3 regions of the Streptomyces longhuiensis genome follow, and region 1 is predicted to be linked to each of the others. Evidence: predicted binding sites of a transcription regulator. Region 1 holds the regulator's gene; each other region holds the start of a gene.

Region 1 (10,322 bases):
CCTCCGCCGGACACCCGCTGCCGCTCCTGCTGCGGCCCGACGGCCCGGTCGTGTCCGCCGCCGAGCCCCAGGTGCTCCTCGGCGTCGTCGACGACCCCGGCTACACCAGCGAGAGCCTCGTGCTCCACGACGGCGACACCCTCCTGTGCGTCACGGACGGGGTGACGGAGCGCCGGGACGGGCACCGCCAGTTCGACGACGGCGACGGCCTCTCGCACGCCCTCGCCGGCTGCACGGGCCTCACCGCACCCCTGCTCGCCGAGCGGATCAGACGGCTGGTCCACGAGTTCTCCGAGAGTCCGCCCGACGACGACCTCGCCCTCCTGGTCCTCCAGGCCCGCTGAGCCCCGGAGCAGCGACCGGCGGGACAACCTCACGGCTGCGGGACAATGGGTCCATGCCTTCCGCACTCCCCGACGGTGAGCCCGTCCCCGACGACGGCGCGCTGCCCGCCTCCGCCCTGGCCGGGGCGGCGGACCGGCCCCTCGGGTTCTATCTGCACGTCCCGTACTGCGCCACGCGCTGCGGCTACTGCGACTTCAACACGTACACCGCGACCGAGCTGCGCGGCTCCGGCGGTGTGCTCGCCTCCCGCGACAACTACGCGGACACCCTCGTCGACGAGGTGCGCCTCGCCCGCAAGGTCCTCGGAGACGACCCGCGCCAGGTGCGCACCGTCTTCGTCGGCGGCGGCACCCCGACGCTCCTCGCGGCAGACGACCTCGTACGGATGCTCGGGGCGATCCGCGACGAGTTCGGGCTCGCGCCCGACGCCGAGGTGACGACGGAGGCCAACCCCGAGTCCGTCGGCCCCGCCTACCTGGAGACCCTCCGCGAAGGCGGCTTCAACCGGATCTCCTTCGGCATGCAGAGCGCCAAGCAGCACGTCCTGAAGATCCTCGACCGCACCCACACCCCCGGCCGCCCCGAGGCCTGTGTCGCCGAGGCGCGCGCCGCGGGCTTCGACCACGTCAACCTCGACCTGATCTACGGCACCCCCGGCGAGAGCGACGACGACTGGCGGGCCTCGCTGGAGGCGGCCATCGGCGCCGGGCCCGACCATGTGTCGGCGTACGCGCTGATCGTCGAGGAGGGCACCCAGCTCGCCCGGCGCATCCGCCGAGGCGAGGTCCCGATGACGGACGACGACGTCCACGCGGACCGCTACCTGATCGCGGACGAGGTCCTCGGCGGGGCGGGCTTCGACTGGTACGAGGTGTCGAACTGGGCCACCACCGACGCCGGGCGCTGCCTGCACAACGAGCTGTACTGGCGCGGGGCCGACTGGTGGGGCGCGGGCCCCGGCGCGCACAGCCACGTCGGCGGGGTGCGCTGGTGGAACGTGAAGCACCCGGGCGCCTACGCCGGGCGCCTCGCGGAGGGGCGCTCGCCCGGCGCGGGGCGCGAGCTCCTGTCGGACGAGGACCGGCGCGTCGAGCGCATCCTGCTGGAGCTGCGCCTCCTCGAGGGCTGCCCCCTGTCGCTCCTGAAGCCGGCGGGCCGTGCCGCCGCCGGCCGGGCCCTGTCCGACGGCCTGCTCGAAGCGGCCCCGTACGAGTCCGGGCGCGCCGTCCTCACCCTGCGCGGCCGCCTCCTCGCCGACGCGGTCGTCCGCGACCTCGTCGACTGAGGGGCCCCAACGCTCATGGGACGGGGCCCCGACGCTCCTGGGACGGGCTCCCGGCAGTTCCAGGGCAAGGCCCCGACGCTCCTGGGACGGGCTCCCGGCAGTTCCAGGGCAAGGCCCCGACGCTCCTGGGACGGGCTCCAACTCTCCTAGGAGAGGTCCGCGGGCAGTGTCACGAAATCGATCAACTCCTCGACCCTGCCCAGGAGTTCGGGCTCCAGGTCGCGGTAGCTGTGCACCCGCGACAGGATGTGCTGCCAGGCTGCGCCGGTGTTCTCCGGCCAGCCGAGCGCCCGGCACACGCCCGTCTTCCAGTCCTGGCCGCGCGGCACCAGGGGCCACGCCCGGATGCCCACGGCCGACGGCTTCACGGCCTCCCACACGTCGATGTAGGGGTGGCCGACGACCAGCGCGTGCTCGCCGGTGACCTGCGCCGCGATGCGTGACTCCTTCGAGCCGGGCACCAGATGGTCGACGAGGACGCCGAGCCGGGCGTCGGGCCCCGGGGCGAACCGGGCGACGATCGCGGGCAGGTCGTCGACGCCCTCCAGGTACTCCACGACCACGCCCTCGATGCGCAGGTCGTCGCCCCAGACCCGCTCCACCAGTTCCGCGTCGTGCCGGCCCTCCACATAGATGCGCCCGGCCCGCGCGACCCGCGCCCGTGCCCCGGGCACCGCGACCGACCCGGAGGCCGTGCGCGTGGGACGCGCGGGCGCGGCGGACCCGGGACGTACGAGGGTGACGACCCGGCCCTCGAGCAGGAAGCCGCGCGGGTCCATGGGGAACACCCGGTGCTTGCCGAAGCGGTCCTCCAGGGTCACCGTCGGGCCCTGGGCCGTCTTCTCGCAGCGGACGACGGCCCCGCAGAACCCGGTCGTGACCTCCTCGACCACGAGATCCACGTCCGCCGCCACCTCGGGCGCGGCCTGCTGCTTCTTCCACGGCGGGGTGAAGTCGGGGGAGTACTGGCGCATTCTGCAGACGATAGGAAGTGCGAACGGCCGTGCGGTTACGACACGCCGAAACGCGCCGCCAGCTCGGCACGCTGCGCACGGACAAACTCCGCATTCACCGCGGCTCCGTGCCCGGGGACGTACACGGCGTCTTCACCACCCAGTTCCAGCAGCCGGTCCAGGGCGGCCGGCCAGCGGCTCGGCACCGCGTCACTGCCCGCCTGCGGCTCGCCCGACTCCTCGACCAGATCGCCGCAGAAGACGACCTCGGGCGTGCCCGGCACCAGGACCGCCAGGTCGTGCCCGCTGTGTGCCGGGCCCACGTTCGCGAGCAGCACCTGGAGCCCGCCGCCCAGATCGAGCGTCCACTCCCCGCACACCCGGTGGGGCGGCACGACGAGCACGTCAGCGGCCTCGGCCGCCTCCTCGCGCGGCACGCCGTGCGCCATCGCGGAGGCCCGCAGCTCGTCGCGGCCCCGCGTGAACACCGTGTCGATGCCCGCGGCGCCGTACACCTCGACACCGGCGAACGCCGCAGTGCCGAGAACATGGTCGAAATGGGGGTGCGTCAGCGCGATATGCGTCACGCGCGCGTGCGGGCCGATGAGGCGCCGGGTGTCCGCCCGCAACACCGCACCCTCACGAAGTGACGAACCCGTGTCGACGAGCAACGCCGCCCCGTCGCCCACCACAAGGCCCGTCGTGCAGTCCCAGCCCGGCAGCCGGACCCGCCCCGCCCGAGCGGACAGCTCCTCCCAGCCCACCGCATTCCAGTCCAGGTCGTCCATGGGTCCGACGCTAGCGCCCTTGCCGGGCCCGTACCCACCGGCCGTACACTGACCCGGAGGCCATTGGCACTCGGCCGCACCGAGTGCCAGCCGCGGACGACACAGCTGGAGGTGCGCGCGAATGCTCAGTGAACGCAGGCTCGAAGTGCTGCGCGCCATCGTCCAGGACTACGTGGGGACCGAGGAGCCGGTCGGCTCCAAGGCGCTCACCGAGCGGCACAGCCTCGGCGTCTCACCGGCGACGGTGCGCAACGACATGGCGGCGCTCGAGGAGGAGGGCTTCATCGCCCAGCCCCACACGAGCGCCGGGCGGATCCCGACCGACAAGGGCTACCGCCTGTTCGTGGACAAGCTGACGGCGGTCAAGCCGATGACGGGGCCCGAGCGCCGCGCCATCCAGAACTTCCTCGACGGCGCCGTCGACCTCGACGACGTCGTCGGCCGGACCGTGCGGCTGCTCGCGCAGCTGACGCGGCAGGTCGCCGTGGTGCAGTACCCGTCCCTGACGCGGTCCACCGTGCGCCACGTGGAACTGCTCTCGCTCGCCGCGGCCCGCGTGATGCTCGTGCTGATCACGGACACGGGGCGGGTCGAGCAGCGGATGATCGACTGCCCGGCGCCGTTCGGCGAGACCTCTCTCGCCGATCTGCGGGCCCGGCTCAACAGCAGGGTCGCGGGACGCCGCTTCGCGGACGTGCCGCAGCTGGTGCAGGACCTGCCGGAGTCCTTCGACGCGGAGGACCGCGGCACGGTCTCGACGGTGCTCTCCACTTTGCTGGAGACACTCGTCGAGGAGACCGAGGAGCGGCTGATGATCGGCGGAACCGCCAATCTCACCCGCTTCGGACATGACTTTCCCCTCACCATCCGGCCCGTTCTCGAGGCCCTTGAGGAGCAGGTCGTGCTCCTCAAACTCCTTGGTGAGGTAAACGATTCGGGCATGGCCGTACGGATCGGTCATGAGAACGCCCATGAGGGACTCAGCTCTACCTCCGTGGTCTCGGTCGGCTACGGTTCGGGCAGCGAGGCAGTCGCCAAGCTCGGCGTGGTCGGACCGACCCGCATGGACTATCCGGGAACGATGGGAGCAGTACGCGCAGTGGCACGTTACGTCGGACAGATCCTGGCGGAGTCGTAAGTGGCCACGGACTACTACGCCGTACTCGGCGTGCGCCGCGACGCCTCCCAGGACGAGATCAAGAAGGCCTTCCGCAGGCTGGCCCGTGAACTTCACCCGGACGTGAATCCGGACCCGAAGACACAGGAGCGGTTCAAGGAGATCAACGCCGCCTACGAGGTGTTGTCGGACCCGCAGAAGAAGCAGGTCTACGACCTCGGCGGCGACCCCCTCTCGCAGGCGGGCGGAGGCGGAGCCGGCGGCTTCGGCGCCGGTGGCTTCGGGAACTTCTCCGACATCATGGACGCGTTCTTCGGAACGGCGTCCCAGCGTGGTCCCCGGTCGCGCACGCGCCGCGGCCAGGACGCCATGATCCGGCTCGAGATCGAGCTGGACGAGGCCGCCTTCGGGACCACCAAGGACATCCAGGTCGACACGGCCATCGTCTGTACGACCTGCAGCGGCGAGGGTGCCGCGCCGGGTACGTCCGCGCAGACCTGTGACATGTGCCGCGGTCGCGGCGAGGTGTCCCAGGTCACGCGGTCCTTCCTGGGCCAGGTCATGACCTCGCGGCCGTGCCCGCAGTGCCAGGGCTTCGGCACGGTCGTGCCGACGCCGTGCCCGGAGTGCGCCGGTGACGGCCGCATCCGCTCGCGGCGCACGCTCACCGTGAAGATCCCGGCCGGTGTCGACAACGGCACGCGGATCCAGCTCGCGGGCGAGGGCGAGGTCGGCCCCGGCGGCGGCCCCGCCGGTGACCTGTACGTCGAGATCCACGAGCTGCCGCACCCCGTCTTCCAGCGGCGCGGCGACGATCTGCACTGCACCGTCACCATCCCGATGACGGCGGCGGCGCTCGGCACCAAGGTGCCGCTGGAGACGCTCGACGGCCTCGAGGAGATCGACATCCGGCCGGGCACGCAGTCCGGTCAGTCGGTCCCGCTGCACGGGCGCGGCATCACGCACCTGCGCGGCGGCGGTCGCGGCGACCTCATCGTGCATGTCGAGGTCCTGACGCCGACGAAGCTGGACGCCGAGCAGGAGCGGGTGCTGCGTGAGCTGTCGAAGCTGCGCGGCGAGGAACGTCCCACGGGGCAGTTCCAGCCCGGTCAGCAGGGTCTGTTCTCGCGGCTCAAGGACGCGTTCAACGGCCGGTAGGCGGATTCGGACTTGTACGGGGGACGTGGCACGATGCGGTCATGTCCCCCACGCTGACCGATCTCTGTCACTATCCGATCGTGCAGGCACCCATGGCGGGCGGTGCCTCCTGTCCGCAGCTCGCCGCCGCCGTGTCGGAGGCCGGCGGGCTCGGGTTCCTCGCCGCCGGGTACAAAACCGCCGACGGGATGTACCAGGAGATCAAGCAGGTACGGGGGCTGACCAACCAGCCGTTCGGCGTGAATCTCTTCATGCCGCAGCCCGAGTACGCGGACCCCGCGGCGGTCGCGGTCTACGGCAGCCAGCTCGCCGGTGAGGCAGCCTGGTACGAGACGCAGCTCGGCGACCCGGACGGCGGCCGCGACGACGGCTTCGACGCGAAGCTCGCGATCCTCCTCGACGACCCGGTACCGGTCGTCACCTTCACGTTCGGCTGCCCGAGCCGCGACGTCCTCGACTCCCTCGCCCGCGTCGGCACCCTCACCGCCGTCACCGTGACCACCCCGGAGGAGGCGCAGGCCGCCCAGTGGGCCGGCGCCGACGCGGTGTGCGTCCAGGGCATCGAGGCGGGCGGCCACCAGGGCACCCACCGGGACAACCCGGAGGCCGACGGCTCCGGCATCGGGCTCATCGCCCTGATCGCGCAGGTCCGTGAGGCCGTGCAGATCCCGATCATCGCCGCCGGCGGCCTCATGCGCGGCGGGCAGCTCGCCGCCGTGCTCGCCGCGGGCGCCGACGCCGGACAGTTCGGCACGGCCTTCCTGGTCTGTCCCGAGTCCGGCGCCAACCTGCTGCACAAGCAGGCCATGACCAACCCGCTGTTCGTGCGGACCGAGCTGACCCGGGCGTTCTCCGGGCGCCCGGCGCGCGGCCTGGTGAACCGGTTCATGCGCGAGCACGGCCCGTACGCGCCCGCCGCCTACCCGCAGATCCACCACATGACGTCGACGCTGCGCAAGGCCGCCGCCAAGGCGGGGGACCCGCAGGGGATGGCGCTGTGGGCGGGACAGGGCCACCGGCTCGCCCGTGAGCTGCCCGCCGGCCAGCTCGTCGAGGTGCTCGCGGCCGAACTCGCCGACGCGAAGGACGTGTTGGGCGCGGGGGGTGCCGCATGACGGCGCCGGTGTTCGTCGTCGACGAGGTGCCGTCCGCCAAAACGTTCGTGCTCGACGGGGCCGAGGGGCGGCACGCGGTCTCCGTGAAGCGGCTGCGGGCCGGTGAGGACGTCGTCCTGACCGACGGGCGCGGACGCTGGACCGAGGCGGTCGTGGAGGCCGCCGAGGGCAAGGACCGGCTCGTCGTCACGGCGGGCCCCGTCCAGGAGGAGCCCGCGCAGGCGCCCAGGATCACCGTCGTCCAGGCCCTGCCCAAGGGCGACCGGGGCGAACTCGCCGTCGAGACCATGACGGAGACCGGTGTCGACGCGATCGTGCCGTGGCAGGCCGCCCGCTGCATCACGCAGTGGAAGGGCGACCGCGGCGCCAAGGCGCTCGGCAAGTGGCGGGCCACCGCGCGCGAGGCGGGCAAGCAGTCCCGCCGGGTGCGCTTCCCGCACGTCGCGGACGCCGCGACGACCAAGCAGGTGGCGGCGCTTCTCGCCGGGGCGGACTTCGCGGCCGTCCTGCACGAGGACCGCGACTGCGACAGCGGCGCCCTCGCCACCGCCGAGCTGCCCACGGCCGGGGACATCGTCCTCGTGGTCGGCCCGGAGGGCGGCGTCTCGCCCGACGAGCTCGCCGCGTTCGCCGAGGCGGGCGCGCGTCCGTACCGGCTCGGGCGTAGCGTTCTGCGTACGTCGACCGCGGGGACCGCCGCGACGGCGCTGCTCCTCGGCCGCACCGGCCGCTGGTCCTGATCAGACCCCCAGGGGGACGCGTGGAACTCGCCCAGGTCAGACTTCTCGTCACCGACTTCCGTGCCTGTTACCACTTCTACGCGGACGTGCTCGGCCTCAAGCCGCAGTCGGGCGCGCAGGACGGCCCGTACGAGAAGTTCAGCCCCGCGGCGGGCTCCGCCGGCATCGCGCTGGAGGACCGGGCGCTGATGGCGCGGATCATCGGTGAGCTGACGGGCGCCCCGGACGGGTACCGCTCCCTCGTCGTGCTGCGGGTCGACGATCTGGACGAGTACTGCGAACAGATCGTCGCGCGCGGCGCCGAGATCCTCCAGGGGCCCGCGCCGATGACCGACCGGATGCGCGTCGCACACCTCAAGGACCCCGAGGGCAACATCGTGGAGCTCCAGGAGTGGCTGCTGATGCGCGGCTGATCGCCCAGCGGTCCGGGGCAAGTGACCAAACCCCCTGACCTGGCCGTGCGCGCGTGCCTAGGGTGATCGAGTGACACGGACAGCGCACTCTGGATATCTCCGGTTCCCGCATCTGCACGGCGAGTTGGCCGCCTTCACCGCCGAGGACGACGTCTGGGTCGCCCCTCTCGACGGTGGGCGCGCCTGGCGCGTCAGCGCCGACAACGTCCCCGTCAGCCATCCCCGGATCTCGCCCGACGGCACCACCGTCGCCTGGACGTCCACCCGCGACGGCGCCCCCGAGGTGCACATCGCCCCGGTCGACGGCGGACCCTCGAAACGCCTTACGTACTGGGGCAGTTCGAGGACGACGGTGCGCGGCTGGACCCCCGACGGGCAGGTCCTCGCGCTCAGCACCCAGGGCCAGGCGTCCCTGCGCCGCAGCTGGGCGAGGGCCGTGCCCCTCGACGGCGGACCCGCCACCACGCTCCCGTACGGGCCCGTGGGCGACGTCGTGACCGGGCCCGGCGGGCAGGTCGTCCTGCTGTCCGCGCCGATGGGCCGCGAGGCCGCCTGGTGGAAGCGCTACCGGGGCGGCACCGCGGGGAAGCTGTGGATCGACCGGGCGGGCGACGGCGAGTTCGTCCGCCTCCACGAGGAGCTCGACGGGAACATCGAGTACCCGATGTGGGTGGGAGACCGCGTCGCCTTCCTGTCCGACCACGAAGGCGTCGGCGCCCTGTACTCGTCCCTCGCCGACGGCAGTTCACTGCGCCGGCACACGCCGCTCGACGGCTTCTACGCCCGGCACGCGGCGAGCGACGGCGACCGCGTCGTGTACGTGTCGGCCGGAGAGCTGTGGATCGTGGACACCCTCGACGGCGCGGAGGACGCCGCGCCGCGCCGCCTGGACGTCCGCCTCGGCGGGCAGCGCGTCGACCTCCAGCCCCACCCCGTCAGCGCCGCCCGCTGGTTCGGCGCGGCGGCGCCCGACCACACCGCGCGCGGCAGCGCCGTCGCGGTGCGCGGCGCGGTCCACTGGGTCACCCACCGCTCCGGGCCCGCCCGCGCGCTGGCCGCCCGGCCCGGCGTACGGGCCCGCCTCCCGCGCACCTTCCGCGTCGAGGGCGAGGAACACGTGGTGTGGGTGACGGACGCCGAGGGCGACGACGCCCTGGAGTTCGCGCCCGCCACCGGCATCGCGCCCGGCGCCACCCCGCGCAGGCTCGCCGCCGGGCAGCTCGGCCGCGTACTGAACCTCGCGATGGCACCCGACGGCAGCCGGGCCGCCGTCGCCTCGCACGACGGGCGTGTGCTGCTCGTCGAGCGCGAGAGCGGCGAGGTCAGGGAGGTCGACCGCAGCGAGGACGGCGACGTGACAGGTCTCGTCTTCTCGCCGGACTCGGCGTGGCTCGCCTGGTCGCACCCCGGTCCCTCGCCCCTGCGCCAGCTCAAGCTCGCCAACACCGCCGACCTGTCGGTGACGGAGGCGACGCCGCTGCGGTTCCGGGACTACGCGCCCGCGTTCACCCTCGACGGCAAACACCTCGCGTTCCTCTCCTCGCGCTCCTTCGACCCGGTCTACGACGAGCACGTCTTCGACCTCGCGTTCGTCGGGGGCTCGCGGCCGCACCTGATCACGCTCGCCGCGGCGACGCCCTCCCCGTTCGGCCCCCAGCGCCACGGCCGCCCCTTCGACACCCCGGACAGCCCCGCCGCCGAGACGCCCGACAGCGAAGGCACCCCCACCACCCGTATCGACCTCGAAGGGCTCGCCGACCGCATCGTCGCGTTCCCCGTCGAGGCGGCCCGCTACACGACCCTGCGGGCCGCCAAGGACGGCGTCCTGTGGCTGCGGCACCCGCTCCAGGGCGTACTCGGCGCGTCCCGGGCCACCCCCGACGACCCCGACCCCAAGAGCGAGCTCGAACGCTACGACCTCGCCCAGCAGCGCATCGAGCACCTCGCCTCCGACGCCGACCACCTGGCCGTCAGCGGCGACGGCAAGCGCGTCCTGCTGTGGACCGACGGCAAGCTCAAGGTCGTACCGAGCGACCGGCGCGCCTCCTCCGACGACGACAGCGACACCAACATCACCGTCGACCTGAGCCGGGTCCGCCAGGACGTCGACCCGGTCGCCGAGTGGCGGCAGATGTACGACGAGGCGGGCCGCCTCATGAGGGACAACTTCTGGCGCGCGGACATGGACGGCGTCGACTGGGACGGCGTCCTGGAGCGCTACCGCCCCGTCCTCGACCGCGTCGCCACCCACGACGACCTCGTCGACCTCCTGTGGGAGGTCCAGGGCGAACTCGGCACCTCCCACGCCTACGTCACACCGGGCGGCGGCTGGAGCGGCGGCGACCGGCGGCAGGGCCTCCTCGGCGCAGACATCTCCCGCCACGAGGACGGCAGTTGGCGCATCGACC
Region 2 (10,322 bases), 2.2 Mb from region 1:
GGAGTGGACCAAGCGGTTCCTGAAGGTCCACGAGGAGCACTGGACGGTCACCTCCGAGATCCGGGAGATCGCCGAGGGCTGAGCCACGCCGGACAGGCCCTTGGCCGCCCCGTGGGTGCGGGTGTCTGATGGTGGGCCGTGACAGCAGAACGTACTGCCGAAGCGGCCCACGCCATCGAGACCGTCTTCCGTCTGGAGGCGCCCCGCATCATCGCCGGTGTCACGCGCATCGTCCGGGACGTGGGCATAGCGGAGGAACTGGCGCAGGACGCGCTCGTCGCCGCCCTGGAGCAGTGGCCGGACGAGGGGATCCCCGACAACCCCGGCGCGTGGCTCATGGCCACCGCCAAGCACCGGGCGATCGACCTCGTGCGCCGCAAGGAGCGGTACGCGCGCAAGCTGGCGGAGGTCGGCCGTGACCTGGAGACCGCGCCGCCCCACCTGGACGAGCCCGCGGACCCGGACGACATCGACGACGACCTGCTCCGCCTCGTCTTCACGGCCTGTCACCCGGTGCTGTCCGCCGAGGCCCGGGTCGCGCTCACGCTGCGGCTGCTCGGCGGCCTGACCACCGCCGAGATCGCCCGCGCGGTCCTGGCCCCCGAGGCGACGGTCGCCCAGCGCATCGTGCGCGCGAAACGCACCCTCGCCACGAAGAACGTCGCCTTCGAAGTGCCCTACGGCCCCGAGCGAGCGGCCCGCCTGGGCTCGGTCCTCGAGGTCATCTACCTCATCTTCAACGAGGGGTACGCGGCCACGGCGGGCGACGACTATCTGCGCCCCGGCCTGTGCGAGGACGCCCTGCGGCTCGCCCGGCTGCTGGCCGGCCTGATGCCGAAGGAGCCCGAAGTGCACGGCCTGGTCGCCCTGTTGGAGCTCCAGGCCTCGCGCTCGGCCGCCCGTACGGGCCCGTCGGGCGAACCGGTTCTCCTCAGGGACCAGGACCGTACGCGCTGGAACCAGCTCCTGATCCGGCGCGGGTTCGCGGCGCTCGGCCGCGCGGACGCGGTGTCCACCGGCGGCGGCCCCGGCCCGTACGCCCTCCAGGCCGCCATCGCCGCCAGCCATGCGCACGCCCACACGTACGCGGAGACGAACTGGGAGGGGATCGCGACCCTGTACGGGCTGCTCGCCGCCCGGGCGCCGTCCCCCGTCGTCGAGCTGAACCGGGCGGTGGCGGTCTCCATGGCCGAGGGCCCCGCGGCCGGCCTCGCCCTGGTCGACGCCCTGGCCGGTGAACCGGCGCTGCGCGACTACCACTTGCTGCCGAGCGTGCGCGGAGACCTGCTGGAGCGGCTCGGGCGGCGCGAGGAGGCGCGGGCCGAGTTCGAGCGGGCCGCTTCGCTGACCCGCAACGAACGGGAGCGGGAGCTGCTGCTGGCGCGCGCGGACAAGTGCCGTGAGGAGCGGGGAAATCCCTATTCCCATGGGTCTCACCAGCCACTACAGTGACGCGGCTGCCGTGAGACACGGCCGCGTCGGCGGGGGGAGACCCCGACGCGGTGGCGTGAGCGGGCGGCACTCCGACATTTCTGATCCGTGGGGGGTCACTCTTGAAGTTCTTCACGCGCCGCCGTGCCGCGGTGCTCGCCACCGCTGTCGCGCTTGCCGCGGGCAGTCTGGCGACCGCGCCCGCCGCCTCGGCGGACGCCGGCCCCTGGCCCGGTACCGAGGGCAAGATCCTCTTCGACGGCCCGCAGTTGTACGACCCGGCCACGGGCGCCGTCACGCAGGTGCCCAACACGTACGACGGGGACTGGTCCGCCTGGGCCCCGGACGGCAGCCGTCTGGTCAGTGCCTGGCAGGACGTCCAGAGCATCCGCCCGAGCGGCGCCTCCAAGGTCACCCTCCCGGACGGGGGGGATTCCACGCCAGCTACATCCCCAGTGACCTCACCTACGGGTGGGGCGGCCGGTACATCTTCTTCACGTCGAACGGCCAGCTCGGCTACGGCCCCTCCGACGGCTCGTGGGCTCCGCGCCCGCTCCTGACGAGCGCTCAGGAGCCGACCACCGTCTGCGACAACGACCCGACCGTGAGCACGTCCGGTGTGATCGCGTTCGAGCGGCGCGTCAACTACGGCTGCTACGACAACCAGGGCATCTGGACCTACGACCCGGAGACCGGGGCGCTGAAGCAGATCCTCACCGAGGGCGAGCAGCCCGCCTTCTCGCCTGACGGCACCCGGCTGGCCTTCGTCCGGTACCCCGACGGCGGCCCGTCGCAGATCTTCACGGCGAACGCCGACGGCACGGACGTCAAGCAGATCACCACCGGCCCGCGCGGCTACGCCAACCCGTCCTGGTCACCCACCGGCGAGCGCATCATCTTCGACGCGCACACCTCGGGCGACAGCTCCGACGTGCACACCACGGAGTACGTGGACCTGGCCACCGGCGCCCTCACCGCGCTGGCGAGCCACCAGGAAGGCAACTTCGGCAACAACCCCAGCTGGCAGCCGCTGCGCAAGAACACCACGGGCCGTGTCTGGGGTGCGGACACCTACGGCACCAACATCGCCTCCTCGCGCTGGACGTGGAACACGGTCGGGCAGAGCGAGCCGGGCCTGATGGACGCCAAGGCGGCGGTGCTGATCAACCGCGACAGCCCCTCGTACTCGCTCACGGCGCCCGCCCTCGCGGGCAAGAAGCACGGGCCGGTCCTGATGACGCCGTCGGGCGGCCTGTCGTCCGCGGTGAAGGCGGAGCTCAAGCGGACGCTGAAGCCGGGGGCGTACGTCTATCTCGTCGGCGGCACGTCCATGCTCAGCAGCACCGTGTCCTCGCAGGTGACCGCGCTCGGCTTCACGCCGAAGCGGCTGGCGGGCACCTCCCGCTACTCGACCTCGGTCGCCGTGGCCAAGTCGATCACCAGCGCGCCGAAGTACGTGTTCCTGGCGACGGGGACCGACTACCACTCGGCGCTGGCGGCGTCGGTCGCGGCCGGCGCGGACGGGACGAGCAGCGCGGGCGGCGTCGTGCTCAACGACGGCAACACGCTGACCTCGTCGGTGAAGTCGTACCTCAACAGCCTCGACCCCGACGACACCTTGATCATCCCGGTGGGGACGTCCGCGAAATACGCGCTGACGCACACGAAGTTCTCCAGCTGGCCCTCGACGTACACCTACTACCCCGTCACGGGGACCGGGCACGAGGGCACCGCGGCCGCCCTTGCCAAGCTTTGGTGGAGTGCGCCGAGCCAGGCGGGGCTCGCCTCGGTCGACTCATGGCGCGGCGGTGTGTCCGCGGGCTCCGCGATGAACGTGTTCGGTCCCGTGCTCTGGACCACGCCCGGCTCCCTGTCGAGCGCGACGAGCGGCTATCTGATGCGGGAATCCGCGAGCGTCCAGTTCGCGGTCGGCTTCGGTGGCAGCAGTTCCGTGGCGGCCGGCACGCTGGACGCCTCAGGAGCCGCGATCAGCGCGGGCAGCGGCCAGTACGTCTATCACCCGTACTACAACGGGGTGGAGCCGCAGAGCACGCGGCAGAGCACCTTCCTGGCCCGCACGAACGGCGGTGACGCCACCTCGGTGGAGCGGACCGGCCCGATCGGTGCCGAGCCGAACCTGGAGCCGCTCAGGACCCGGCACCACCAGTAGCCGGCTGCGCGGGCGCCCCCAGCAGCATCGTCGGGGCGCCCGCGACGCGGGTCAGGAAGACCGTCACCGCGTTCGGGCCGTGCCGCTTCGGCAGCGCCTTGCGGCGCAGCTCCTCCGGCTCCACCGCCGACCCCCGCTTCTTCACCGTCAGGATCCCGACCTCGCGCTCCCGCAGCAGCGCCTTCAACTTCTTCACGTTGAAGGGGAGCCGGTCCGTGATCTCGTACGCGGTGGCGTACGGCGTCGCCCGCAGTGTGTCGGACGTGACGTAGGCGATCGTCTCGTCGATCAGCCCGCCCGCCACCTCCTCGGCCACGTCCGCGACCAGGTGGGCGCGGATGACGGCGCCGTCGGGCTCGTACAAGTACCGTCCCACGGGCCGCACTTCGGGGTCGGGGAGGCCGCGGCCGGTGAGCGCGCGCGGCCCGGGGAGCAGCGTCGCCCGCATGCGGCCCGGCTCGGTGCCGAACCAGAGCACGGCCTCCTTCACGTCCCCGCCGTCCGAGATCCACTCGGCGTCGGCCGCGTCGGGGATCGCCTCGTGGGGGATGCCGGGCGCGATCTTCAGCGCCGCGTGCCGGGCCCCGAGCGCCGCGCCGACCGCCCAGGACAGGGGCGGGGAGTACGCCTCCGGGTCGAAGATCCGGCCACCCCCCTTGCCGCCGCCCCGGCGCGCGGGGTCGACGAACACCGCGTCGTACGACTGCGTGTCGACCTCGGTGACATCGGCCTCGCGGACCTCGATCAGCCCGTCGAGGCCCAGGGCCTGAGCGTTCGCGCGGGCGACCTCGCAGGTCAGGGGGTCGCGGTCGACGGCGAGTACGGAGATCCCGGCGCGGGCCAGCGCGATCGCGTCGCCGCCGATGCCGCAGCACAGATCGGCGACGGAGCGCACCCCGAGCGCCTTGAACTCCTGCGCGCGATGGGTGGCGACGCTCGTGCGGGTCGCCTGCTCGACGCCGTTCGCCGTGAAGTACATGCGGCGCGCGTCAGCCTCGCCGAACTTCGCCGCGGCGCGCTGCCGCAGCCGGGCCTGCGCGATGGCGGCCGAGACGAGGTCCGCCGGGTGGTCGCGGCGCAGCCGGGTGGCGACGGCGAGCTCCTCGCCGGGGGTGATGTCCCGTACGTCGTCGAGGAGCGCCTGGCCCTCCGCGGAGAGCAGCGAGCTGAAGGAGGCGAGGTCGTTCACCAGGCCCATTGTGGGCCAGTCGGTGGACGGTGCGCGCCCGGCCGCGGTGTCGGGCCTTGATCAGCGCTGTGAGCTGCGAGGATCCGGCGCCATGCGACTTGTACGACAAAACGACAAAAGAGCCGTTAAAGGGAGGCCGGGTCGGGGGACCCGACACGCCCGTACGCGGGCCGGTCTTGCCGTTCTCGCCGCCTGTGTGGTCGCCTCCGCGTGCGCCGCGCCCGACGGCAGGAAGGCCGTCGAGCCGGCGCCCGGCCAGCAGCCACTCCAAGCGCCGCCCGCCGGCAAACCCGACTCCCGCGAGGGCAAGGCGCGTGCCGCCCAGGCCGCCAGGGTCGCGATGGCCAAGAAGTGGGGCCTGTCGGAGCCGCCGCTCCTCGCGCCGCCCGCGCCCGCCGAGAAGCCCGTGATCAGGGCCCGCAAGGGCTTCGAGGTCGACGGCCAGGAGGACCTGCCGCCCGTCTTCACGACCGTGCCGACCAAGGACAAGGTCGTCTTCCTCACCATCGACGACGGCTCCGAGAAGGACCCGGCGTTCGTGAAGATGATGAGCGACCTGAAGGTCCCGTACACCGCCTTCCTCAGCAACTACCTGGTGAAGGACGACTACGGCTACTTCGGGAAGATGCAGTCCCGCGGCGTCTCGCTGAACAACCACACGCTGACGCACCCGTATCTGCCCGGCCTGTCCTACGAGGGGCAGCTGCGCGAGATCTGCGGCATGCAGAACATCATGGAGCAGCAGTACGGCAAGCGGCCCGTCCTCTTCCGCCCGCCGTACGGCAACTACAACCGGGACACGCTGCGCGCCGCCAAGTCCTGCGGCATCAAGTACGCGCCGATCTGGAACGAAGAGGTGTACGTCGACCACGTCGAGTGGCGCGAGGGGGACCAGGACCTGCACCCCGGCGACATCATCCTGACCCACTTCCGGGGCCGCGAGGAGTGGAAGGGCACCATGCCCGACATGGTCCGCCTGCTCATGAAGTACGTGACCGACAAGGGTTACGCGGTGGCCAGGCTGGAGGACTACCTGTGATGCCCGTGCGGGCACGACGGGCCCCCGCGCGCACCGGGCCCCGGCGGCTCCTCGCCGCCGCCCTGGCCGCCGGTGTTCTCGTACCCGCGCTGCTCACCGGGTGCGCCCAGTCCGTGGACCCGATCGAGCGGCTCAGCAGGAAGGCCGCCGAGAAGGTCCGCCACTCGCACGACGCGGCACCGACGGCCACACCGGCCTTCGGTCCGGGGGGCGGGGCGTGGGGTGCGCGCGGGGCCGGGAAGGCGAGGGAGGATGCGGGGCCGGTGCGCGTCGCGCCTCTTCACGCCCCCGGGCGGCACGGCTCAACTTCGCGTGCCGGCCGCGCCCCTGAGGCCTACCGTCGCTGGGGACTCTCCGCGCCGCTCGCCCCGGCGCCGAGACCCCCGGCGCGCCACGCGGCCGGGGGAGGACCGGGACCGCACGCGCTCCCGCCCGTCGTGGACCACGTCCGCACCAAGGACCGCGTCGTCTTCCTGACCTTCGACGACGGCGTGGACCGCGACCCTCGCTTCGCCGACATGGTCCGCGACCTGCGGCTGCCCGTCAGCGTCTTCCTCACGGACCGCGTCGCGGGCCCCGGCCACGACCACTTCGGCAGGCTGCGGGCCACCGGCGCGGGCGTGCAGAACCAGACCCTGAACCACCACTTCCTGCCCTCGCTCCCGTACGCCGAGCAGCACTCCGAGATCTGTGGCCAGCAGGACCGGCTGAAGAACCGCTTCGGCACCCGCCCCCGCCTCCTCCGCCCGCCCTTCGGCGAGTACGACCAGAACACCCTGCGCGCCGCCGCCACCTGCGGGGTCGACGTCGTGGTCCTGTGGCGCGCCTCGGTGGCGAGCGGCGACCTGCGTGACGTGGACGGGGGCCGGCTGCGTCCCGGCGACATCGTCCGGGCCCAGTTCCGTGACGGCGACGACCCGCACGGGGCGACGCTCACCGGGACGACGGCGCGGCTGCTGCGCCGTATCCAGGCCCAGGGGTTCACGGTGGGGAGGCTCGAGGACTACCTGTGACGGACGGGCCGAAGGGGCCGTGCGGAAGACTCGCCATCAGTGAATTGGCACTCCGCTTGACCGAGTGCTAATCGCAGTCATAGTCTCGGCCCTGGCACTCCCCACTGGAGAGTGCCAATAGCGACGGGCAGGTCCGGCACCCGCGACGACGGATCCACCTGGTCGCCACCTCAGACAGTTAACCCCGTGATCTCCGAAGGGGGAGGTCGGATCGTGACGACCACCAGCTCCAAGGTTGCCATCAAGCCGCTCGAGGACCGCATTGTGGTCCAGCCGCTCGACGCCGAGCAGACCACCGCCTCTGGCCTGGTCATCCCGGACACCGCGAAGGAGAAGCCCCAGGAGGGCGTCGTCCTCGCCGTGGGCCCGGGTCGCTTCGAGAACGGCGAGCGCCTGCCGCTCGACGTGCAGACCGGCGACATCGTGCTGTACAGCAAGTACGGCGGCACCGAGGTGAAGTACAACGGCGAGGAGTACCTCGTCCTCTCGGCTCGCGACGTGCTCGCGATCGTCGAGAAGTAATTCACCCACTGTTTTAGTTCTGCGCCCCTGGCACCCCGCTACTCAGCTGCGACTTCTCTCAGCATGCCGGGCGTCGGGGGCGCAGTTCGTTCGAGAGGACTAACAGCTCCATGGCGAAGATCCTGAAGTTCGACGAGGACGCCCGTCGCGCCCTCGAGCGCGGCGTCAACAAGCTTGCCGACACGGTCAAGGTGACGATCGGCCCCAAGGGCCGCAACGTCGTCATCGACAAGAAGTTCGGCGCTCCCACCATCACCAACGACGGTGTCACGATCGCCCGCGAGGTCGAGATCGACGACCCGTACGAGAACCTCGGCGCCCAGCTGGTGAAGGAGGTGGCGACCAAGACCAACGACATCGCGGGTGACGGCACCACCACCGCCACCGTGCTCGCCCAGGCCCTGGTCAAGGAAGGCCTGCGCAACGTCGCCGCCGGCGCCTCCCCGGCCGCCCTGAAGAAGGGCATCGACGCCGCGGTCAAGGCCGTGTCCGAGGAGCTCCTCGCGACCGCCCGCCCGATCGAGGACAAGGCCGACATCGCCGCAGTCGCCGGTCTGTCCGCCCAGGACTCGCAGGTCGGCGAGCTCATCGCCGAGGCGATGGACAAGGTCGGCAAGGACGGTGTCATCACCGTCGAGGAGTCCAACACCTTCGGTCTGGAGCTGGACTTCACCGAGGGCATGGCGTTCGACAAGGGCTACCTGTCTCCGTACTTCGTGACGGACCAGGAGCGCATGGAGGCCGTGCTCGAGGACCCGTACATCCTGATCAACCAGGGCAAGATCTCCTCCATCCAGGACATGCTGCCGCTGCTCGAGAAGGTCATCCAGGCCGGTGGCTCCAAGCCGCTCCTGATCATCGCCGAGGACGTCGAGGGCGAGGCCCTGTCGACCCTGGTCGTGAACAAGATCCGCGGCACGTTCAACGCCGTCGCCGTCAAGGCGCCCGGCTTCGGTGACCGCCGCAAGGCGATGCTCGGCGACATGGCCACCCTCACCGGTGCCACCGTCATCGCCGAGGAGGTCGGCCTCAAGCTCGACCAGGCCGGTCTGGACGTGCTCGGCACCGCCCGCCGCGTGACCATCACCAAGGACGACACCACGATCGTCGACGGTGGCGGCAACAAGGCCGACGTCGAGGGCCGCGTCAACCAGATCAAGGCCGAGATCGAGAACACGGACTCCGACTGGGACCGCGAGAAGCTCCAGGAGCGCCTCGCGAAGCTCGCCGGCGGCGTGTGCGTGATCAAGGTCGGCGCCGCCACCGAGGTGGAGCTCAAGGAGAAGAAGCACCGTCTGGAGGACGCCATCTCCGCGACCCGCGCCGCGGTCGAGGAGGGCATCGTCTCCGGTGGTGGCTCCGCTCTGGTGCACGCCGTCAAGGTCCTCGAGGGCAACCTCGACAAGACCGGCGACGAGGCCACCGGTGTCGCGGTCGTGCGCCGCGCCGCCGTCGAGCCGCTGCGCTGGATCGCCGAGAACGCCGGCCTCGAGGGCTACGTCATCACCTCGAAGGTCGCCGAGCTCGACAAGGGCCAGGGCTTCAACGCCGCGACCGGCGAGTACGGCGACCTGGTCAAGGCCGGCGTCATCGACCCGGTCAAGGTCACCCGCTCCGCCCTGGAGAACGCCGCGTCCATCGCTTCGCTGCTGCTCACGACCGAGACCCTGGTCGTCGAGAAGCCGGCGGAGGAGGAGCCCGAGGCCGGCGGCCACGGGCACGGCCACTCCCACTAGTGCACTGAGCCACTAGTACGGCCAGTCCGACTGGCGTCTGTTCGTACGAGGCCCGGTTCCGCGTTCTTCGCGGGGCCGGGCCTCGGCGCGTGTGCGGCGCCGGGGCCGGGGCCGAGCGGTCAGGACTCGAGCTGATCGAGCGCGCCGAGCTGGGCCATCAGCCCCAGCCGGTCGTTGTGCCACCAGCCCTCGACGATCTTCCCGTCCTCCTGGAACCGGAAGATGGTCGCGCCGGTCATCGTGACCTGCTTGCCCGTCGCCGGAATCCCCATGAAGTCGCCGTTGTGGTCGCCCTTGAAGGTCCACCGCGTGCACACGCGGTCGCCTTCGGTGATCTGGTCGTCGATGGTGAAGTCGATGTCGAACCCGCGGCGGTACATCTCGATCTCGCGCCGCATCGCGTCGAGACCGATGGTGTCCGTCACGTTGCCGGGGTCGTGGTCGTGGTAGTCCTCCGCGAGCAGGTCGTTGAGCGGCGGCAGTTCACCCTCGGTGGCGACCGTCTCGAAGAACCGACGCGCGTTGCCCGCGTACAACTGCTCGTCCCGCACCACCTCGAGGTCGGTGAAGGTGGGCATCTCGTCGCAGAGGGCGACCATCTCCCGGAAGATCGTGTCGGTCTCCGGAAGGTTCGAGTTCCGCATCGCCTCCTCGTACGACGGGAACTCCACGATCTCGATGAAGTGCGACGCGTCGGACCGGTCCTTGCCGACGACGCTGTGCGTCGCGGTCCGCTTCCCCTTGGTGCGCTCCGCCCATGTGTCCATGAGCTGGTTCATCTCGTCGAATCGGCTGGTCTTGCAGTCGATCAGTTGCACGAACGTCATGACGCCACCTTCCGGCCCCCCTGCGTAAGGTCCGGACAGCTCCATCCTCCCACCGCCGTGTAACGACCCGGCGGGAACCGGAGCGGGAGCGGGGGGACCGGGCGTTGGCGGGACCGGGAGCGCGACCGGGCTTCGGCGGAGCCGAGGCTCCGCCGGACCCGGACCCGGCCCCGCACTCGCCGCGCCTTACTGAGGCCCGTACTTGCGCCCCGTCTTCGCCGTGACACCGCCGAGCAGCCCGCGAGGCGCCAGCTTCACGACACCCATCAGCGTCTTGTACCGCGGATCCGGGATCGACAGCGACTTGCCGCGCGCCAGATCGGCGAGCCCCGCCGCGACCAGCTTGTCGGCGTCGAGCCACATCCACTTGGGGATGTTGTCGGTGCCCATGTCGG
Region 3 (10,322 bases), 1.0 Mb from region 1:
CGGGCACGGCCCAGAAGCTCGTCCTCAACATGCTGTCGACGATCACCATGATCCGGCTCGGCAAGACGTACGGGAACCTGATGGTGGACGTACGCGCCTCGAACGAGAAGCTGCGCGCCCGCTCCCGCCGGATCGTCGCCCTGGCCACCGGCGCGGACGACGCCGACATCGAGGCCGCGCTCGCCGCGACGGACGGGGAGGTGAAGAACGCCATCCTCGTGATCCTCGGATCGGTCGACGGTCCGACAGCCGCCCGCCTCCTGACCGACAGCAAGGGCCATCTGCGCGCCGCGCTCCAGGCCTCGGCCACGACCGCGTAGTCCCGCAGTCCAGCAGTCCCGTTTTTTGGGCCCCGCAGTCCCGCAGTCCCGTATTGCTCCACCCCCCACGCACCACGCACAGCAAGGCACCACGACCCATGGCTGACTCAAAGAACCGCGCCACGGCCGCCGCGATCCTTCCTCTCGTCGGCGGCGCATCGAACATCACGTCCGTAGCCCACTGCATGACCCGGCTCCGTCTCGGCCTGGCCGACCGCGCGCTCGTCGACGAGGACGCGCTGAAGGCCCTGCCCGACGTCATGGGCGTGGTCGACGACGAGACGTACCAGATCGTCCTCGGACCGGGAAAGGTCGCTCGGGTCACCCCGGAGTTCGAGACCCTGGTCGAGGAGGGCAGGGCCGCCGCACCCGCCGCCCCCGCCACCGCCCCCGCGGCCTCCGGGCCGCACACGGTCACGGCGGACGAACTCGCCGCCCAGGGCGCCGAGTTGAGGGCGTCCCGCAAGGCGAAGAACGCGACGCCGTTCAAGCTGTTCCTGCGCCGGATCGCGAACATCTTCGTGCCGCTGATCCCGGCCCTGATCGGCTGCGGCATCATCGCCGGCATCAACGGCCTGCTGATCAACCTGCACTGGCTGCCGGGCGTCACCCCCGCCCTGGCCGCCATCGCCTCCGGCTTCATGGCGCTGATCGCGGTCTTCGTCGGCTTCAACACGGCGAAGGAGTTCGGCGGTACGCCGATCCTGGGCGGCGCGGTCGCGGCGATCATCGTGTACGCGGGCGTCGCGAACATCGAGGCGTTCGGCCAGAAGCTGTCGCCCGGCCAGGGCGGCGTGCTGGGCGCGCTGGGCGCCGCGGTCCTCGCGACGTACATCGAGAAGTGGTGCAGGAAGTGGGTCCCGGAGGCGGTGGACGTGCTGGTCACGCCCACCCTCACGGTCCTGGTCTCCGGCCTGGTCACGATCTTCGGCCTGATGTTCGTGGCGGGTGAGATCTCCACGGGCATCGGCACCGCGGCGAACTGGCTCCTCGACAACACGGGCGCCTTCGCGGGCCTGGTCCTCGGCGGCCTGTTCCTCCCCCTGGTCATGCTGGGCCTGCACCAGGCCCTCATCCCCATCCACACCACGCTCATCGAGCAGCAGGGCTACACCGTCCTGCTGCCCGTCCTGGCGATGGCGGGCGCGGGCCAGGTCGGCTGTGCGATCGCGGTGTTCAAGCGCCTCAAGCACAACAAGTCGATCCGTACGACGATCAAGTCCGCCCTCCCCGCAGGCTTCCTGGGCGTCGGCGAACCCCTGATCTACGGCGTCTCGCTCCCGCTCGGCCGCCCCTTCGTCACGGCGTGCGTGGGCGGCGCGGCGGGCGGCGCGTTCGTCGGCTTCTTCTCGATGATCGGCGACAAGGTCGGCTCCACGGCGATCGGCCCCTCGGGCTGGGCCCTGTTCCCCCTCCTCGACGGCAACAAGGGCCTCGGCACGACGGTCGCGATCTACGGCGCCGGCCTGCTGGTCGGCTACATCGTGGGCTTCGTGGCGACGTACTTCTTCGGGTTCAGCAAGCAGATGCTGGTGGACCTGAACGTGGACACCCAGGCCGCCGCGGGCGAGTCCCCGGCCCCCGCGGGCACGACGGAACCGAGGGAACCCGCGAAGGTCTGACCGGCCACTCGCTCCCCCTGAGAGCCGGGGCCCGCACGGGCCCCGGCTCTCAGCTCTCCTGGACGCCGCCCGGCACTCGCGTGAAGCGGAGCGACCCGGCGACGGCGGTCAGCCCGCGCAGCATCCCCAGCTGGTTCCACCCCATGTCGAACTCCGTCCGGTCCACGGTGAATTCGGCCGCCAGTGTGACCGCGTCCGCGCCCTCCCGGGTCAGCCGCACCGGCACGGACACCGGCCTGCTGACACCGCGCACGGTCAGCCGACCGTCCACCCGCGCCGCGGCGTCCGCGCCGGTCTCGACACCCCGCACCTCGAAGGTGATCTCGGGGTGCTTCTCGACGTCGAAGAAGTCCGCCGAGCGCAGATGGGTGTCGCGCTTGGCGTTCTTGGTGTCGAGCGAGGCGACGTCCAGGGTCACGGCCCCGGTGACGGTCCCGTCCGGCCGGACCTCACCGCCCCCGCCGACGACACCGAAGGCGCCCTTGACGGTGACGAGCCCCCACATGGTGCGGTGCTTGAGCGCGATGGTGGAGGCGTCGGCGTCGAGCTGCCACTGCCCCGTTTCCACGGCGACGGTCATGACTTCTCCCGATTGCTGATCACTGAGCACGGGTCACCGAGCTCCGATAATCCAAATTTGGATTACTCGTGCACCTCACGGTAGCCACTGATCCAAATTTGCACAACCGGTAGGGCAAATTTGGACAACCGGTAAACTCGGGCCCCATGAGCGACGACGCGGCAGAACCCGACGAGAGCCCGTCCGGCTGTCCGAGCGCGGGCGCCGGCCTGCTGCCGCCCGAACTGCGCGCGTGGATGCTGCTGCTCGCGGCCACCGGAGGCGTGGAACAGCGGCTGCGCACCGTCGTCAAGGAGCAACTCGGCGTCTCCCACGACGAGTTCCTCATCCTGTGCCTGCTCGCGGAGGAGAAGGGCGAGTCCACGGAAGGCGGCGTCCGCATGACCCGCATAGCCGACCTGCTCGGCCGCCCCAAGACCCGCCTCACCTACCAGGTGGCCCTGCTCCAGCGCGCCGGACTCGTCACCCGCGCCTCGGCCTGCGGCGACAGGCGCGGCGTCGAGGTCGCCCTCACCGACAAGGCCCGCACCCTCCTGCGACAGGCCTCGGCCGCCCTGGCCGCCACGGTCACCGACGCCATCGCCCAGTTCGTCGGCGCCGCCCAGCAGGAAGCGCTGCACAGCCTCTTCCCCGCGCCCGAAGAGGCGCGTAACTGATCAGGGCAGTCGCCCCTCCCGGTTCACCACCCGCACCCGCGCCCGCAGCTCCTCCGCGACGGGCGCCGGCTCCACCGCCTCCGGCGGACAGTCCCACTCGCGCCCGCCGCCGGGCGGCCGCAACTGCACGTAACCGCCCTCACGCCCCATGACCTGCCCGACGCGTCCGTCCCGTACGTCGATCACGTACGCGCCGATGTTCACGCGCCACGCCTGTCGTGCAGTACGGCGGCCAGCCGCATCGCCGTATCGAGATTCACGCACCCCAGGTCCACCAGCGGATAACCGACCTCCCCCGCCGCCGACACGGGGTCGACCCGCAGGGACGGCAGCAGCACGCCCAGCACACCGAGTTCGGCCCGCAGTTGCGCGACGGTCTCCTCGACCACCCGCAGCCGCTCCGCGTCCCGCACCACCATCACCCGCTCCTTCACGCCAAGTTCCGCTTTCACCACCCAGCGTGACGGGACCGGTCCTACGCTTTCCAGAGCCACCGGCCCAACAAACCCTTTGCTGCTCTGGGAGTCGATGCACGTGACCGGACCGAAGGACCTCGACCCCGCCTCCCGCCGCGTCATGGTCGGCGAGGAACTCCGCCACGCGAGAGAGCGGGCCGGCCTCACTCAACAGGCTCTGGGCGAGCTGCTGTTCGTGAGCGGTTCGTACGTCGGCCAGATGGAGGCGGGTACGCGCAGGATCCTGCCGGACATGGCGGAACGGCTGGACGAGGCGCTGGGGACAGCGGGGTTCTTCGTCCGGCACGGGGTGAAGGCGAACGAGTCGAAGCACCCCGAGCACTTCGCGGAGGCAGCCGAGGCGGAGGCCGTCGCGATCGAGATCAGACAGTACGAGTCGCTGCTGATCCCTGGCCTGCTGCAAACACCGGCTTACGCCCGCGCGGTCTTCCTGGCCTACCAGCCCACGGCTCCGGAAGAGGCGATCGACAAACTGGTGGCTGCCCGGATGGAACGGACCCACCTCCTCGACAATCCAACAAAGCCGTTGTTGTGGGAAGTCCTTGACGAGGCGGTTCTGCGGCGAGAGGTCGGCGGACCGGCGGTGATGGCTGAGGCTCTGCGACACGTCGCGACACTGGCGAGCAGGCGGCGGGTAATCATCCAAGTGGTGCCGTTCTCAGCGGGGGCACATGCATCCCTGGACGGGCCACTCAAGGTCATGTACTTCAAAGACGCGCCCCCGCTGTCTTTCGTCGACGCCTCCGGAACAGGCCAGTTGATGGACGATCCCGCCACGGTGGCTCGCCATCAACTGTCCTACGATCTACTCAGGGCCAATGCCCTCACGCCGAGGCAATCTCTAGCCCTGATCGCATCAGTGGCGGAGGATTATGCGCATGAAGATCACGCCCCAGGATCCTGACCTGACCACGGCCACCTGGCACAAGTCCAGCTACAGCGGCGGCAGCGGCGGAGAGTGCCTCGAAGTCACCCACGACCACCCCGGCCTCGCCCCCGTCCGCGACTCCAAGAACCCCGACGGCCCGAAGCTCGTGCTCCGGGCGGAGGCCTGGTCCGCGTTCATCACGGATCTCAAGGGAGATCGCTAGGGCGTGTCCGCCCGCCCGCCCCGGCAGTGGCGCGAGATTGCCCCGGAAGCGAGGCTGATTGGCCCGGATCTGCCGATCTCCCTGTCGGGGGCGGGGTCAGCCAGGGCCGGGCCCCGGTCCACCAGCCATCTGCGGCGGAGCTCGGCGGGGTTTGGCAGATTCGGGCCACAAGCTCATTCGGAGCTCAAGTCGCCGGCCCCGAGCGCTCCCTTCAAGGAAGCGGGAGGCGGGTCTCAACCCGCCCTTCGACCCACGGGGATGAACCGGCCTCAACTGCCGTATCAGAATGGCCTCATGAGCCACGACCGCGAACACCCGGACGACGACCGCGTCTTCGTCCGGAGCAACTGGGGCACGAACCGCTACGTCTACAACGCGCGCAACCCCGTCGGACGCGTCCTCATCGTCGGCTCGCTGCTGTTCGCGGCGGGTGCGCTCTACGTGCTGTACCACCCGGATCTCTTCCGGGGCGGCTGGGACGGTGACGACCTGCGGACCGCGGTGACGGGCGCGACGACGCAGCTGTCGCGGGAGAAGACCGGCCCGGGCACCGACACCGGCCTGTACGCGGACATCCTGACGCAGGACATCGCGCGGCACGGGAAGGGCCCGGAAGACGCCCTCACCGTCACCCTCGCCTCCGACCCGCCCGAATCCACGATCTGGTACGGCGGCACCGAGGACGCCGACTTCTCGGTCGAGGCCCGCGGCACCGATACCGCCTTCTGTCTGCACGTCCACGCGGTGCAGCGGCCGAAGGCGATGGGCTACGACACCGTGGACTTCACCGTCGACGACGGGAACTGCCCCGGAGGGACCACCGGGGCGCCTTGACGGCGTCCGGCGCTCCACATGCGCCCGCGCGAGCCGTCGCGCATTCTGAAGGTATGGCTGAGAGCACGTTCTCGAAGATTTCCTGGACCGAGTTCCGTCCCGACCAGGGGAGGCTGACCGCCGGCGCCGTGCTGACCGGCGCCGGGATGCTGGTCTCCGCGGCGGGTGTCGGCCTGCTGGTCTATGAGCTGGTCCGCGCGGGCCGTACCTGGACCAGCGGCTGGGAGGTGCCGCCCGGCGAGCTCGCCGCCCGGACCCTCCACCAGGCGCAGACCGCCGCCCAGGCGGGGCGCGACGCGTGGCGCACCTACGAGGAGCAGGCGGTCTGACAACACGCCGTCGGCCCCCGGGACCAAGTGGTCCCGGGGGCCGACAGAGATGTACTTACCGATCCGTCAGGATCAGAAGTCCATGTCACCGCCCGGCATGCCGCCCGGAGCGCCGCCGGCGGCGGCCTTCTCCGGCTTGTCGGCGATGACGGCCTCGGTGGTGAGGAACAGCGCGGCGATGGACGCGGCGTTCTGCAGCGCGGAACGCGTGACCTTCGCCGGGTCGAGGATGCCCTCGGCGATCATGTCGACGTACTCGCCGGTCGCGGCGTTCAGGCCGTGGCCGATGGGAAGGTTGCGGACCTTCTCCACGACGACGCCACCCTCGAGACCACCGTTGACGGCGATCTGCTTGAGCGGGGCCTCCAGCGCGAGCTTCACGGCGTTGGCGCCGGTCGCCTCGTCACCGTCGAGCTCGAGCTTCTCGAAGACCGCGGAGGCCTGCAGCAGGGCCACGCCACCACCGGCGACGATGCCCTCCTCGACGGCCGCCTTCGCGTTGCGAACGGCGTCCTCGATGCGGTGCTTGCGCTCCTTGAGCTCGACCTCGGTCGCGGCACCGGCCTTGATGACCGCAACACCGCCGGCGAGCTTCGCCAGGCGCTCCTGCAGCTTCTCGCGGTCGTAGTCGCTGTCCGAGTTCTCGATCTCGGCACGGATCTGGTTGACGCGGCCCTGGACCTGGTCGCTGTCACCGGCGCCGTCGACGATCGTCGTCTCGTCCTTGGTGATGACGACCTTGCGGGCGCGGCCGAGCAGGTCGAGACCGGCGTTCTCCAGCTTGAGGCCGACCTCCTCGGAGATGACGGTGCCACCGGTGAGGATGGCGATGTCGCCGAGCATGGCCTTGCGGCGGTCACCGAAGCCCGGGGCCTTGACGGCGACGGACTTGAAGGTGCCACGGATCTTGTTGACGACCAGGGTCGAAAGGGCCTCGCCCTCGACGTCCTCGGCGATGATCAGCAGCGGCTTGCCGGACTGCATGACCTTCTCGAGCAGCGGAAGGAGGTCCTTCACGTTGCCGATCTTGGAGTTGACGATGAGGATGTACGGGTCGTCGAGCGACGCCTCCATACGCTCCATGTCGGTGGCGAAGTACGCCGAGATGTAGCCCTTGTCGAAGCGCATGCCCTCGGTGAGCTCAAGCTCGAGACCGAAGGTCTGCGACTCCTCGACGGTGATGACGCCTTCCTTGCCGACCTTGTCCATCGCCTCGGCGATGAGCTCGCCGATCTGGGTGTCGGCGGCGGAGATGGAGGCCGTGGAAGCGATCTGCTCCTTGGTCTCGACATCCTTGGCCTGCTCGAGCAGGGCGGCGGAGACGGCCTCGACGGCCTTCTCGATGCCGCGCTTGAGGGCCATCGGGTTGGCGCCGGCCGCGACGTTGCGCAGGCCTTCCTTGACGAGCGCCTGGGCGAGGACGGTCGCGGTCGTCGTGCCGTCACCGGCGACGTCGTCCGTCTTCTTCGCGACCTCCTTGACCAGCTCGGCGCCGATCTTCTCGTACGGGTCCTCGAGCTCGATCTCCTTGGCGATGGACACACCATCGTTGGTGATCGTGGGGGCGCCCCACTTCTTCTCGAGGACGACGTTGCGACCCTTGGGGCCCAGGGTCACCTTGACGGCGTCGGCGAGCTGGTTCATGCCGCGCTCGAGGCCGCGCCGTGCCTCCTCGTCGAACGCGATGATCTTGGCCATGTGAAGTGGTCCTCCCGGACGGGGTGGAAACGCAAACGGACCGTGCTGGTGCCCGCGACGGACGGCCTGCGTGCCGTGTGGTTCCTTGCCCCACCCGGCCTGCGAGCCTCACCGACCCGATCCAAGTTCTGTCACTCTCACCTTCAGAGTGCTAACGCAATGATTAGCACTCGACCTAGGAGAGTGCAAGCGCCTCCGGCAGACGCGCGGTCCCCGCGGGCGGCCCACGCGAGCCGCCCGCACACGCACGAGAGGCCCGCACCCCTCGCGGGGTACGGGCCTCTCGGCGTGAGTGTGTCGGTGGCCGATCGCGCCGAGATCAGACGGCGAGCTTGACCATGTCCGCCTGCGGACCCTTCTGGCCCTGCGAGATCTCGAATTCGACTCGCTGACCCTCTTCAAGGGTGCGGTATCCGTCCATCTGGATGGCGCTGTAGTGGACGAATACATCCGCACCACCGTCGACCGCGATGAAGCCGTACCCCTTCTCCGCGTTGAACCACTTGACGGTGCCCTGAGCCATGACTAACTCCCCTATTACTGGCCCTTGCACAGGCCCGCACTTCGCGGACCCGGGTCAGACCTCACGCCCCATTGGTTGGAGGTGTGCGCCGGAACGCGTCGACCGCGGCTGAATGTATCTGCCCAACTGCCGTCTGCAACAGGTCAATCGGACGAGAATTCTGGGCACGGCAGAGCGGTAATAAGCGGCGGAGTCATTGGATTCCGGGGCAACTCGGGCCCGACAAATGCCACGAACACCCGATAAGGGCGGGGCACTTTGGCTGCTTCTTGTCGGGCGGCGGCCGACTTCATATATGCGCTCGGCACAGGCGCGAAGCTCGCTTCCCAACTCTACCGCGCTCAACCATGCAGAATTGCCCCCTCCGCTTCTCTCGCGGAGGGGGCAATTCAGGTGACTCTGTGTGGCCTTGCAAGGCCGGGCGATCAGCCGCCGGCACGGTGCCCGACGGTCAGCCTCCGGCGACGGCCGGGATGATCGAGACGCCCGCGCCTGCCGGCGTCGCCGTCTCCAGGCCCTGCTCGAAGCGCACGTCGTCGTCGTTCACGTACACGTTCACGAAGCGGCGCAGCTTGCCCTGGTCGTCCAGGACGCGGGCCGCGATGCCCGTGTGGTTCTTCTCCAGGTCGGCGATGACCTCGGAGAGGGTCGCGCCCTCGGCGGCGACCTCGGCCTTGCCGCCGGTGTAGGTGCGCAGGATGGTGGGGATGCGGACGTTGACGCTCATGGGGGCTGCAGCCTTTCCGTGCGGGTGTCGCGGGAGTGCGCGGGTCTTCAGTGGGCGAGGCCCGCGTCGCGGAACGCGTCCAGGCTCGGGCGGATGGTGGCGGTCGCCTGGGACGTCTCGGCGACCGCGTCGAGGGTCTTGAGGCCGTCACCGGTGTTGAGGACGACGGTGGTGAGCGTCGGGTCGATCAGGCCGGCCTCGATCAGCTTCTTCGTCACGCCGACCGTCACACCGCCCGCGGTCTCCGCGAAGATGCCCTCGGTCTGCGCCAGGAGCTTGATCGCCTCGACGACCTGCTCGTCGTTGACGTCCTCCACGGCGCCGCCGGTGCGGCGGGCGATGTCGAGGACGTACGGCCCGTCGGCCGGGTTGCCGATGGCCAGGGACTTGGCGATCGTGTTCGGCTTCTGCGGCCGCACGACGTCGTGGCCGCCCTTGTAGGCGACGGACACCGGCGAGCAGCCCTCGGCCTGGGCGCCGAAGAGCTTGTACGGCTTGTCCTCGACGAGGCCGAGCTTGATCAGCTCCTGGAGGCCCTTGTCGATCTTCGTGAACTGGGAGCCGGACGCGATCGGGATGACCAGCTGGTCCGGGAGGCGCCAGCCGAGCTGCTCGCAGATCTCGTACGCGAGCGTCTTGGAGCCCTCGCCGTAGTACGGACGCAGGTTGACGTTGACGAAGCCCCAGCCCTCGCCGAGCGGGTCGCCGATGAGCTCGGAGCAGAAGCGGTTGACGTCGTCGTAGTTGCCCTCGATGCCGACGAGTTCGCCGCCGTAGACCGCGGCCATGACGACCTTGCCCTGCTCCAGGTCGTGCGGGATGAACACGCAGGAGCGGAAGCCGGCGCGGGCCGCGGCGGCGCCGACGGCGCCGGCGAGGTTGCCGGTGGAGGAGCAGGACAGGGTGGTGAAGCCGAAGGCGCGGGCGGCCTCGATGGCCTGGGCGACGACGCGGTCCTTGAAGGAGTGCGTGGGGTTGCCGGAGTCGTCCTTGACGAACAGCTTGCCCTGCTCGACGCCGAGTTCACGGGCGAGGTTGTCGGCCTTGACGAGCTTGGTCCAGCCGGGGTTCAGGTTCGGCTTCTCGGCGACGTCGGCCGGGACGGGCAGGAGAGGGGCGTAGCGCCAGATGTTGGCGGGTCCGGCCTCGATCTCCTTGCGCAGCGACTCGGGGTCGCCGACCGGCAGGTCGTAGGAGACTTCGAGCGGCCCGAAACACTCGGCACAGGCGAAGATCGGTCCGAGCGGGAAGCTGGTGCCGCACTCGCGGCAGGAAAGCGCCGATGCGGGTCCGAGATCAACGGAAGTGGTGGTGGCGACAGTCTGCGCAGCCATGATGGCGAGGCCCTTTCTCCTCATCTTCCTCGCGGCGCATCTCGCCACGAGACGGAATTGGCACCTTCCCCACCTGGACCTCGACAAGGTCGGCGGGAGGGTTGCCGGGACTTCAACGGGCCGTATCCCTCT

What was found. Region 1 encodes HrcA, which represses chaperone genes, less so after heat shock. Its sites were predicted from a motif close to TTNGCACTCNGNNNNNCNGAGTGCNAA; they were not measured.
Region 2: a site for HrcA is predicted at 6,887-6,913, ahead of groES (co-chaperone GroES). Genes of this name have one in related genera too.
Region 3: a site for HrcA is predicted at 7,770-7,796, ahead of groL (chaperonin GroEL). Genes of this name have one in related genera too.

Annotation. Positions count from the first base shown of each region.
Region 1 covers NZ_CP085173.1:3,588,239-3,598,560, reverse strand. The annotation lists gene LGI35_RS16750 (SpoIIE family protein phosphatase) at 1-344, shown strand, start outside; gene hemW (radical SAM family heme chaperone HemW) at 398-1,630, shown strand; gene LGI35_RS16740 (DUF3097 domain-containing protein) at 1,777-2,604, opposite strand; gene LGI35_RS16735 (MBL fold metallo-hydrolase) at 2,640-3,371, opposite strand; gene hrcA (heat-inducible transcriptional repressor HrcA) at 3,493-4,509, shown strand; gene dnaJ (molecular chaperone DnaJ) at 4,510-5,646, shown strand; gene LGI35_RS16720 (nitronate monooxygenase) at 5,688-6,761, shown strand; gene LGI35_RS16715 (16S rRNA (uracil(1498)-N(3))-methyltransferase) at 6,758-7,501, shown strand; gene LGI35_RS16710 (VOC family protein) at 7,522-7,914, shown strand; gene LGI35_RS16705 (S41 family peptidase) at 7,985-10,322, shown strand, end outside.
Region 2 covers NZ_CP085173.1:5,740,546-5,750,867, forward strand. The annotation lists gene LGI35_RS26665 (YciI family protein) at 1-82, shown strand, start outside; gene LGI35_RS26670 (RNA polymerase sigma factor) at 139-1,452, shown strand; gene LGI35_RS26675 (hypothetical protein) at 1,554-1,991, shown strand; gene LGI35_RS26680 (cell wall-binding repeat-containing protein) at 2,036-3,601, shown strand; gene LGI35_RS26685 (class I SAM-dependent methyltransferase) at 3,579-4,799, opposite strand; gene LGI35_RS26690 (polysaccharide deacetylase family protein) at 4,882-5,829, shown strand; gene LGI35_RS26695 (polysaccharide deacetylase family protein) at 5,829-6,842, shown strand; gene groES (co-chaperone GroES) at 7,056-7,364, shown strand; gene groL (chaperonin GroEL) at 7,475-9,100, shown strand; gene LGI35_RS26710 (ester cyclase) at 9,220-9,927, opposite strand; gene LGI35_RS26715 (SDR family NAD(P)-dependent oxidoreductase) at 10,114-10,322, opposite strand, start outside.
Region 3 covers NZ_CP085173.1:4,626,690-4,637,011, forward strand. The annotation lists gene murQ (N-acetylmuramic acid 6-phosphate etherase) at 1-320, shown strand, start outside; gene LGI35_RS21390 (PTS transporter subunit EIIC) at 419-1,942, shown strand; gene LGI35_RS21395 (YceI family protein) at 1,992-2,522, opposite strand; gene LGI35_RS21400 (MarR family winged helix-turn-helix transcriptional regulator) at 2,669-3,178, shown strand; gene LGI35_RS21405 (hypothetical protein) at 3,179-3,382, opposite strand; gene LGI35_RS21410 (hypothetical protein) at 3,379-3,612, opposite strand; gene LGI35_RS21415 (helix-turn-helix domain-containing protein) at 3,707-4,558, shown strand; gene LGI35_RS21420 (DUF397 domain-containing protein) at 4,533-4,745, shown strand; gene LGI35_RS21425 (hypothetical protein) at 5,040-5,579, shown strand; gene LGI35_RS21430 (hypothetical protein) at 5,633-5,908, shown strand; gene groL (chaperonin GroEL) at 5,981-7,606, opposite strand; gene LGI35_RS21440 (cold-shock protein) at 7,926-8,129, opposite strand; gene LGI35_RS21445 (MoaD/ThiS family protein) at 8,581-8,856, opposite strand; gene thrC (threonine synthase) at 8,904-10,190, opposite strand; SAM riboswitch class I at 10,208-10,322, opposite strand, start outside.